DNA from 2 places in the Arthrobacter sp. TmtSoilC77 genome. Region 1 is predicted to be linked to the other one. Evidence: riboswitches for the same ligand, from Rfam matches in the RefSeq annotation. Region 1 holds a riboswitch; the other holds the start of a gene.
The links. A riboswitch is a leader RNA that binds a small molecule or an ion and turns the genes downstream of it on or off. The one in region 1 is predicted to bind thiamine pyrophosphate.

Region 1 (4,818 bases):
TCAGAACTTGTTGTTACTCTGCAGCTGCAGCAGCAACGATGTTCACTACGCGACGTCCGCGGCGAGTACCAAACTCAACCGCACCGGCCTCGAGTGCGAACAGGGTGTCGTCGCCACCGCGGCCGACGCCTGCACCGGGGTGGAAGTGGGTTCCGCGCTGGCGAACGATGATCTCGCCTGCGGAAACTACCTGGCCACCGAAACGCTTGACGCCGAGGCGCTGTGCGTTGGAGTCACGACCGTTGCGAGTGGAGCTCGCGCCTTTTTTGTGTGCCATGTGAAATGCCTGCCTCTAAATTTCTGGGGAAACTGAAAATCTGAACAGAGTAACGAAAGTTACTTGATGCTCGTGATCTTGATCTTGGTCAGTTCCTGACGGTGACCCTGGCGCTTCTTGTAGCCGGTCTTGTTCTTGAACTTCTGGATGACGATCTTGGGACCGCGAAGGTCCTCAAGGATCTCAGCCGTGACCTTGACCTTGGCCAGGTCCGCAGCAGCGGACGTGACCTTGTCGCCGTCAACCAGGAGCAAGGCGGGCAGCTCAAGCGTGCTGCCGGCTCCACCGGGGACGCGGTTAAGCGTTACGTAGTCTCCAACGGAAACTTTTTCTTGGCGGCCGCCTGCGCGGACAATCGCGTACACCACTTGGGTACTCACTTCTCTCGACGTTTCTTACTAAATTTGCGTGCGGAACCTTGAACCGGAATCAGGCTTGGTTCGCGCTGTGCCTCAACGCCGTGGACTTCAGATCGAAGCCCGCGAGTCATCCCATGAACAATTCCAAGGGGCATAACCCAAGTGTTGGCGTAAGCACCGAAGATCAAGATTACGCTAGTTTGACCTTCAGCTGCAAATGAGGCCGGGTCCGGAGGCTATCGGGTGACTTGCATCACCAGTTGTAACGGACTCTCCCGGCACCGTGCCCATACAGCCTACAGGGTTTGGGCGGGAATGCTGCGATCTGGCTGGCGACGCGCGGGAGTTTCGTCGATCGGCTATGCAGAAACCACGGAAATCGAACTCAGGCGAAGAGCCTTGGCGCATCAAAGAAGGCCGTCTCGTAGCGGCAAGAGTGTGTAAAGGCCTCAACCATGGCCTCGCGTTCCTGCGCAGAGGCCTTGAGGGCGGCTGCGTCCGTAAGGTCGATCGCTTTGCGGGTTGCGGCAGCAAACTCCTCGTCGGCGTAGGTCTTCAACCAGTCGGCGTACGGGTGGTCGCCGGGTGCGCCTGCATCCACGTAGGCCGCGTGGAGTTGCCGGCCTACCTCCGCGTACAGCCAGTAACAGGGCAGGATTGCTGCGAGCAACACAGCGTAACTGCCGGACGCGGAAGTGGCCAGGAGGTGGTCCACGTACGACTTGGTCACGGGTCCGGTCTGCGTCGGAGCCGGGCGCGTGCTCAGCCAGTTCCGATGAAGCTCGGACTCGACCTCAAGGCAGGTCTGTGACGCCTTGGCCCAGAAGAGCTGCTCTTCCTCAGTGGGGGCAAGGGCACCGGCGCGGGCCAGAACCCGGGAATAGCCGTTGAGGTAGATGGCGTCCTGGGCAAGGTAGTAGTTGAACTCGGGCTCAGAGAGCCTCCCCGACTGCAGGCCCTGGATGAACGCCAGGCCGTAGATTGCGTCCAACTCCGGCGTGGCTTCCGCCCAAAGTCGCGCGGCAAAATCGCCGGACCGGCCAGCAGGATTCCGTGTTGGCTCCAGATGGTGAAAGTGCTGGATCGGCCCGCTGCCCCTGCCCACGTCGAGCCCGTCGGCCGCAGAAAGGGCCTGCAGCAGCCACGGCTTAACCTCCCGCAGTGACGCTTCCCAGTCACCTCTGCGGGCCTGCACCGTGGCCAATGCCGAGGAGAGCGAACAGCCCGTTCCGTGGCTGTTCCGGGTATCCACGCGGGGACCGGCCACCTCGATAACGTCCTGCCGCAGCAAGCCGCTCGTATTGACCAAGGCATCAGGACATTCCGCTCCTGCCAAATGGCCACCCTTCACCAGGACGGTCGTTCCACATTCGGCAGCCAGACGCTTGCCTTGGTCAAGGGCAGTGGCCCAGTCCGGGGCGTCAGGCTCCCCCAGCAACATAGCCAGTTCGGGAAGGTTGGGGGTAACGAGATCCGCCAAAGGCAGGAGGCTGCGAAGCGCGGCTTCGGCGTTCCCACGCAGAAGCCGGTCGCCGCTGGTGGCCACCATCACCGGGTCAAGGACCACGACGGCGGGACGCACGTCTTCGAGCCAGCTGCGGACTTCGTGGATGACGGACGCGTCACCCAACATCCCGATCTTGACGGCATCAATCTCAATATCGCTGCTGATGGCGTCCAGTTGCTGGCGCAGGAACTCCACGGGCGGAACATGGACTGCACTGACTCCAAGGGTGTTCTGTGCCGTGAGCGCCGTGATGGCAGCCATTCCGTAACCACCGTGCGCAGCAATGCTCTTCAGGTCTGCCTGGATCCCTGCGCCTCCGGACGGATCCGAACCGGCAATGCTAAGCACCCGCGGATGTTGCCGGGCAGCCACGGGTCCGCCAACGCTACCGGCGGGGTCAAGGGGGTAGACAGGGGAACTGGACAATGAAGCCATGATGGACATCCCTTCGCCGGTGCTAACCGGACAGGTTCAACGGGTCTGGATCTCAGCCAGGCCCAGCGCCCGGCACCCCGTGTCAGTTTCCTAGCGTAGCCGGGAAGTCCAGCGGTCCGGGAACCGGCCTGCTTGGGTGCATGGATGTGACTGCCGGCGACAAAAGAGTCCCGCAGTATCCGACGACATCGGATATTGCGGGACTCTTTCAACACGTCATCAGTGCTGACGTGCTTACAACTCCGAAGCTGGAACTCCTACGCCGAGGATGATGGGCTCGTCAGCTGCCTTCTTTTTGGCAGGCTCTTCCGCTGCCGGCGCTTTGGCCTCGTGGGCCGTTCCACCCGCGGCTGCGGCAGTTACCTCGTGGTGCTCCACGCTGGTTTCGTTTGCGGCACCCTGTGCCCTGCTCGCGCTACGGTTCCTTCGGCCTCGACTTCCACGCGAACGCGAAGAACGATCGTTCTGACCGTCGGTGGCCGCAGCACTTGCAGCGGAGGTAGTGGCAGCGGAGGCAGCGGAAGTTTCGGAAGCCGTGGCAGGTCCGGAAACCGTATCCACAGTGTTTTCCTCGGCAGCCGGTGCAGCACCGAGGTGCGAGAACGCCTCCGCCAGCAGGTCCAGGCTCATGGCCGGCTTGCCCGCAGACGGTTCCTCATGGTGCTCCACGAATGGAAGCGCCACTTCTTCGCCGCCGAAGCGCAAAACGGGCGTGGACCGTGCCTCCCGAACCGCTGCTTCATGGCTGGCGGCATCAGCTGCGGCCGCTCCCCCGGCATCGCCGGTTGCCGTATCAGACACGGATTCAGCCGTGTCGTGATGCTGACCGGCTGCGCGTGCCAGTTCCTCCGCGCGGTGAACTTCGTCGTCGTGCAAGTGCGCGGCATGCGCTGCAGCGGCGATGGTGGCAAGAGCCGCCCTGGTCGCCTCGGCCTTCGCCTGGCGAACGGGGTCAACCGACTCCTTGCCACTTGGCGCAGCTACCGGGGCGGCAGCGGTGCTGTGGGTGGAGACTGGTTCCTCGGCTACCGCTCCCCCACCTTTCCCACGGCGACGCTTGCGTTCATTCCGGGCAGCAGGCTGCTGCGGTTCTGTGTGTGGACGGTGGTGCTCGGCGGCAACTACGTTGGCGCGTCGGTGTTCCACGGGCTCATCATGGGTGACGACGCCGCGTCCGGCGCAGTGCTCGCACTGCTCACCGAACACTTCAAGCAGGCCTGTGCCCATGCGCTTGCGTGTCATCTGCACCAGGCCAAGCGACGTCACCTCAGCCACTTGATGCTTGGTGCGGTCACGGCCCAGGCATTCCACCAATCGGCGGAGTACCAGGTCACGGTTGGATTCAAGGACCATGTCGATGAAGTCGATGACAATGATGCCGCCGATATCGCGCAGGCGCAGCTGGCGAACTACTTCCTCGGCCGCTTCAAGGTTGTTCTTGGTGACGGTTTCTTCAAGGTTTCCACCGCTGCCGGTGAACTTACCTGTGTTGACGTCCACGACGGTCATGGCCTCGGTGCGGTCGATGACAAGCGAACCGCCGGACGGCAGGAAGACCTTACGCTCCAGGGCCTTGTGGATCTGTTCGTCGATCCGCCAGGCCGCAAAAATGTCCTGGTCCTTGGTCCACTTTTCAAGGCGGCCCACCAAATCGGGAGCAACATAGGTGACGTAAGCCTCAATGGTGTCCCACGCGTCGTCGCCGGACACAATCAGCTTGGAGAAGTCCTCGTTGAAGACATCCCGGACCACCTTGATAGTGAGGTCAGGTTCGCCGTAGAGCAGTTCGGGTGCCAGCACCTTGGTGGAGGACGCCTGGCCTTCAATGCCTTCCCACTGGGCGCGCAAACGGTTGATGTCGTGCGTCAGTTCTTCCTCGGAGGCACCTTCAGCGGCTGTGCGCACGATGACGCCGGCGTTCTCAGGCAAACGATCCTTGAGGATGCGCTTGAGGCGGTTGCGTTCGACGTCGGGCAGTTTGCGCGAGATGCCGGTCATGGAACCGCCAGGCACGTACACAAGGTAGCGGCCCGGAAGGGAAATCTGGCTTGTGAGGCGCGCGCCCTTGTGGCCAACAGGATCCTTGGTCACCTGCACCAGGACAGAATCACCGGACTTGAGGGCATTCTCGATCCGGCGCGGCTGTCCCTCGAGATTGACGGCGTCCCAATTGACTTCGCCGGCGTAAAGAACGGCGTTGCGCCCGCGTCCGATGTCCACGAAGGCAGCTTCCATGGACG
Region 2 (4,818 bases), 1.4 Mb from region 1:
ATTGCCGGCAGGGCTATCGCCAGGCCGCGCAGCATGAATCCCAGCCCCAGCTGAAGGGAACCTTCGCTGATGGACCAGAGTCCGACGTCGAGCAGTACAGCCCCGCTGTCAGCCGCCACAATTGCGGTGCTCCAACCACCTATCGCTGCAGCAATGATGAGCGGCCAGGCCCGCTGCCACAGAAGCCCCAGCGTGAGGCCAGCCAACGGGAACAGGGCCAGCTCGGCGACGAGGGCAGTCGAAGCGGACACCCAGTCGATCGACAATGCCAGCACCAGCGAAATGAGGAACACGGACACGAACTTAACCAAGGGGTTGGCGCGCGTGAGGAGGGCGTGGTTGCCGCGCAGGTTCAGGGCGTCCCTCATGCAGCACCGGCTTCCTGGCGGGCTGCTTCGCTGTGCGGGTCCGGAGCTTGCGGCGTAGCTGGATCCAGGCGCAGCTCGGTGCCGCCCAGGACCGCGCTGAATTCTTCGTCGTGTGTCACGGACACAACGGCTGTTCCAGCATCGAGCAGTTCAGAGAGGAAGGATGCCAGTTCGGCCCAGGTGTTGGCGTCCTGGCCGAACGTGGGCTCGTCCAGGACCAGCACCTTAGGGTGGGCCGCAAGGACCGTGGCCACGGACAACCTTCGCTTCTCGCCGCCGGACAACGTGTAAGGATTCGCGTCCACCAAATGCGTGAGCCGCAAACGCTCCAGCAATTCATCCACGCGTTCTTCACCGTGGCCCAGATGCTTTGGTCCGAACATCAGCTCGTCCAGAACCTTGCCCGTCACAAATTGGTGCTCCGGTTCCTGGAACACGGTGCCAATGCGGGAAATCAGCTGATCCGCCTTCCACTTGAACGGGTCGATTCCAGCTCCCTCGGAAAGCTCGACGGCGGCACTCACCTTGCCGTCAACCGGCGCCAGAAGGCCGGCCAATGTGAGCGCAAAAGTAGATTTGCCTGCACCGTTCGGACCCGTGATGGTCAGTGCCTGGCCAGCCCGTACTTGTGCACTGATATCCGATTGCACGGGGACGGGCGGGATGGTCTTGAAACGGCGACGACGGGACTTCCCACGGGAAACAGCCAGGTCCTGTGCGACGAGGAGGAGCTGGTGCGTGGATTCATGGCCGGCAGGAACCGATGCCGTGGACTTGGCCCTGCGGGCGCGGGTAGCCGGAACGTATCCGGGCACCCACACTCCCGCTGCCATCAACATGGTGCGGGCCTCTGTGAGCACCTGATCCGGGGGGCCGTCCAGGAGCACACCGCCCCCGGCCGAGGGTGGCTGGAGGACCACGATCCTGTCCACCAGGTCCTTCCACACGGACACACGGTGTTCAACGACAACCAAAGTGGCGCCGGTCTTGTCCAGGCAGCGCTGCACGGCGTCCCGAACCTCAAGCACGCCCACCGGATCAAGGTTGGCCGTAGGTTCGTCCAGGAGGATCAGCCCGGGCCGCATCGCCAGGATGCCAGCCAACGCAAGGCGCTGCTTCTGCCCGCCGGAGAGGGCCGCCGTCGGGTGATCCAGTGCCAAGCCGCCGCCTGCAGGGGTGCGCAACCCGACGTCGTCGAGCGCTTCATGGACGCGCGCCCAAATTTCTTCCCGGGGAACGGCCAGGTTTTCGGCGCCAAACGCGACATCGTCACCCACCCGGGACAGCACTACCTGGGTTTCCGGATCCTGCTGCATCAGACCTGCGCGGCCGCGCTGTTCGCGGGGAGCAACGCCGTCGATCAACAGCGAGCCGGTCTCGTCGGAATCGTCCTCCTCATCACCCAGCACACCGGCGAGGGCGTGGAGCAGTGTCGATTTCCCTGCGCCCGATGGACCCAGCAAGAGCACACGCTCGCCGGGCCCGATCCGGAAATCGAGGTCCTGGATGGCGGGTGTGGAACGTCCGGCATGCCGCCATCCCCACCCTTGGGCGGTGATGGCGGCAGGCCGTACCTGGCCGCTGCTTTGCGTGGCAGGCATTAGTTGAAGACGGGCTCCGAAGCAGCCTTCCGCGACGCGAAGGAGCTCAGTACACCGGTCTTGGCCAGCCCGCGGGTGGCAACCCAGGACAGCGCGCCCGCGATGATCGCACCGGAGAGCGTGGTGAAGGCGATGTAAGCCAGCTTGTCGATTGCTTCGTAGGCGATGTTCCAGCCCCAAGGCAGGAAGGAATCGTTGAGACCGCAGAAGAGGCCCGAGCCGGCACCTGCGAGGAGTGCAGCGGAGAGGTCGAACTTCTTGTACCGGAACGCAGCGAAGACGAGTTCCGCACCCAGTCCCTGGAGGACGCCGGAGATGAGGACGGTGGTGCCGTACTGGGAACCCATGATGAGTTCGCCGGTGGCGGCGACGGCTTCGCAGAACAGGGCTGCGCCCGGCTTGCGGATGATGAGCATGCCCAGGACGGCCGGGATCATCCAGCCACCGGCGATCAAACCGGTGAGCGGCGGATACGTGGCGTTCATGGGGATGGATACGATTGCGGCGCCCTGGGACCAGGCCCAGAAGATCACGCCGCCGGCGATGGCAATCAAAGCTGCCACCACGATGTCTACAACACGCCAGTTATAACTGGTCTTCTTCACGCTTGCCGTGGTCATTTTTTCTGCCTCCTGAGGTACAGGAGGGGAAAGTGCTCCCCGGAAACCCCCGGCCGGCCTGCGCCGCCCGGATCCGGACACTCTGAGAAGCTCGACTCCCTTGCGCCGGTACTAACCGGATCAGGTTCGAGGGTCTGCGGCTGTCCGCACTCTCAGCGCCCTCGCGTCACCTGCATCTCTGCAAGGTCCGACGGCGGCGCTCCCCTGTCGTTATTAATCTGCCCTTATGGGCGTGGTTCAGTTTACACCTGTGGGTGTTCGTGGGCTCCTTGGGCTAGTCACAAAGCGGTTGGCTCCCCTGTCTCCTGCGTTGCGGGGCCGGCTCTGCGCCCCATTCTCCGGTCTGAGCACGCACACCGGGCCCCACAACAGGACCTGAGACAATGATCCAGCAGGAATCGACGCGGCAAAGGGGTAATTCATGACGGACCTTCCCATTACGGACATGCCAGTTCCCCAACCCCGCCTTGCCGCGAGCGTCATCCTGCTCCGTGACGCACCGGGCGGGCTTGAGGCCTTCGTCCAGCACAGGGTTGCCACCATGGACTTCGCCGCCGGCATGGTGGTCTTTCCGGGCGGCCGGGTTGATGCCGCTGACCAGGATGGATGGGATTACCCTGTCCGGCTGCTGGAACAGCACGCTGCAGACTGGCATCTGAGTTCCATCGCCGTCAATCCTGTACAGGCCCCGGCAAAGTCAGGCATGGTGCTCACCGCTGCCCTGCGGGAAGTTTGGGAGGAGGCCGGACTTCGCCTTGACGCCTCAGACCTTCGCCCCTGGGCAAACTGGGTCACGCCCACGGACATGCCCAAGCGCTTCGACACGTACTTCTATGTAGCCAAGCCTGCTCCGGAAGCAGCACCCCAGCACCAAACCACTGAAGCGTGGCAATCACTCTGGATGCCGGTGGACGGGATCCTGGCGGCCGAGGCGGCCGGTCAGTTGCAGCTGATGCCACCCACGTATTACCTGCTCAAGGAAATTTCCGGTCTCGGAACCGTGGATGCCGTCTGGGAAGCCGATCACGATGTTGTTCCTGTCCTGGCACCACGCGGTTCCATGGCAGCTTTCCTCAAGGAACGCGAAAACCGCCGCTAGTCCCAACCCGCCTGCATGTGAGGCTAGGCTGGGGGCATGAACCTCTTTTTCAAGCTGCTGGGTGCCGGAGTAAGCCTTGCAGCCGGATTCGTCGGCACCAAGTTGGTCAACAAGGGCTGGGAAAAGGCCACCGGCAACAAGCCGCCCACGGGCCACGACGATATGGAAACGAGCCTCCGCTCAGCCTTGTCCTTCGCGCTGATTTCGGCCTTCGTCAGTACGCTCATCCAGGTTTTCGCGAGCCGTGGCACCCAGCGTGCCATCGCCCGCTTCGCAAAGACCCACGACATCGTCTAGGTAGAATCGTCGCCGGCTGCCCTTTGGACAACCGCTTCAAGCTCATCCTTGGTGAGCAGTTCGCGGTGCCCATGCTTGGTTCGGTAAGCGGAGCGGCCCACCATGTGTGCGGAGACCGGTGCGGTCAGCAGCTGGAATATCCAGGCGACCACGAGAACCGGCCAAACCCACCATGTGCGCATTTGCAGGCCCATGGCTGCAAGCATCAGGAAAAGACCCAGGACTTGCGGCTTCGTTGCCGCGTGCATGCGGCTCATGAGGTCGGGGAACCGCAGGAGGCCAATTGCTGCGCCCAGCGACATCAGGGCACCCACCACAAGAAACACGGCCGTCACCGCGTCGATTACGGCATCCACGCCAGTAGGTTCAGGAGTCATTGCTCTGATCCCTCCGATCCGCGACAAACCGGGCAAACGTTACGGAGCCTACAAAGCCGATCACGGCGAGAGCCACGAGCAACACCAAGTTGTTCAGGTGCCGGTTCATCGCCATATCGATCGCCAGCGCGGCTCCAAGAATGGCCAGCAGGACATCCGATGCCAAAACGCGGTCCAGCAAGGAGGGGCCAATGGCGATACGGATGATCGCTCCCACCGCAGCCAAGCTCAGGATGACAGCAGTCACCAACAGAACGAGTTCTTTCACAGAGCTGCCCCTTCCATGCCCGGGGTTGCTTCATCCTGGAGAGCGTCGAGTTCCTCACGCGTTCCCATGATCCGGATCAGCGTGGCCTCGATCTTCTGGACTTCCTGACGGATCCTGGCGATTCCGGCTTCCTCATAAATATTGAGTGCATGTAGGTACAGGGTGGACGTCGAGCGGTCCACTTCCAC

Region 2: linked by a shared signal. The riboswitch ahead of AC6I99_RS19480 (ECF transporter S component) and the one ahead of AC6I99_RS13035 (bifunctional hydroxymethylpyrimidine kinase/phosphomethylpyrimidine kinase) in region 1 are both predicted to bind thiamine pyrophosphate.

The regions. Positions count from the first base shown of each region.
Region 1 covers NZ_AP046050.1:2,832,810-2,837,627, forward strand. The annotation lists gene rpmA (50S ribosomal protein L27) at 14-277, opposite strand; gene rplU (50S ribosomal protein L21) at 337-645, opposite strand; gene AC6I99_RS13035 (bifunctional hydroxymethylpyrimidine kinase/phosphomethylpyrimidine kinase) at 1,022-2,578, opposite strand; TPP riboswitch at 2,570-2,668, opposite strand; gene AC6I99_RS13040 (Rne/Rng family ribonuclease) at 2,813-4,818, opposite strand, start outside.
Region 2 covers NZ_AP046050.1:4,217,110-4,221,927, forward strand. The annotation lists gene AC6I99_RS19470 (energy-coupling factor transporter transmembrane component T family protein) at 1-368, opposite strand, end outside; gene AC6I99_RS19475 (ABC transporter ATP-binding protein) at 365-1,969, opposite strand; gene AC6I99_RS19480 (ECF transporter S component) at 1,969-2,589, opposite strand; TPP riboswitch at 2,669-2,805, opposite strand; gene AC6I99_RS19485 (NUDIX hydrolase) at 3,011-3,688, shown strand; gene AC6I99_RS19490 (DUF4235 domain-containing protein) at 3,725-3,985, shown strand; gene mnhG (monovalent cation/H(+) antiporter subunit G) at 3,982-4,362, opposite strand; gene AC6I99_RS19500 (MrpF/PhaF family protein) at 4,352-4,630, opposite strand; gene AC6I99_RS19505 (Na+/H+ antiporter subunit E) at 4,627-4,818, opposite strand, start outside.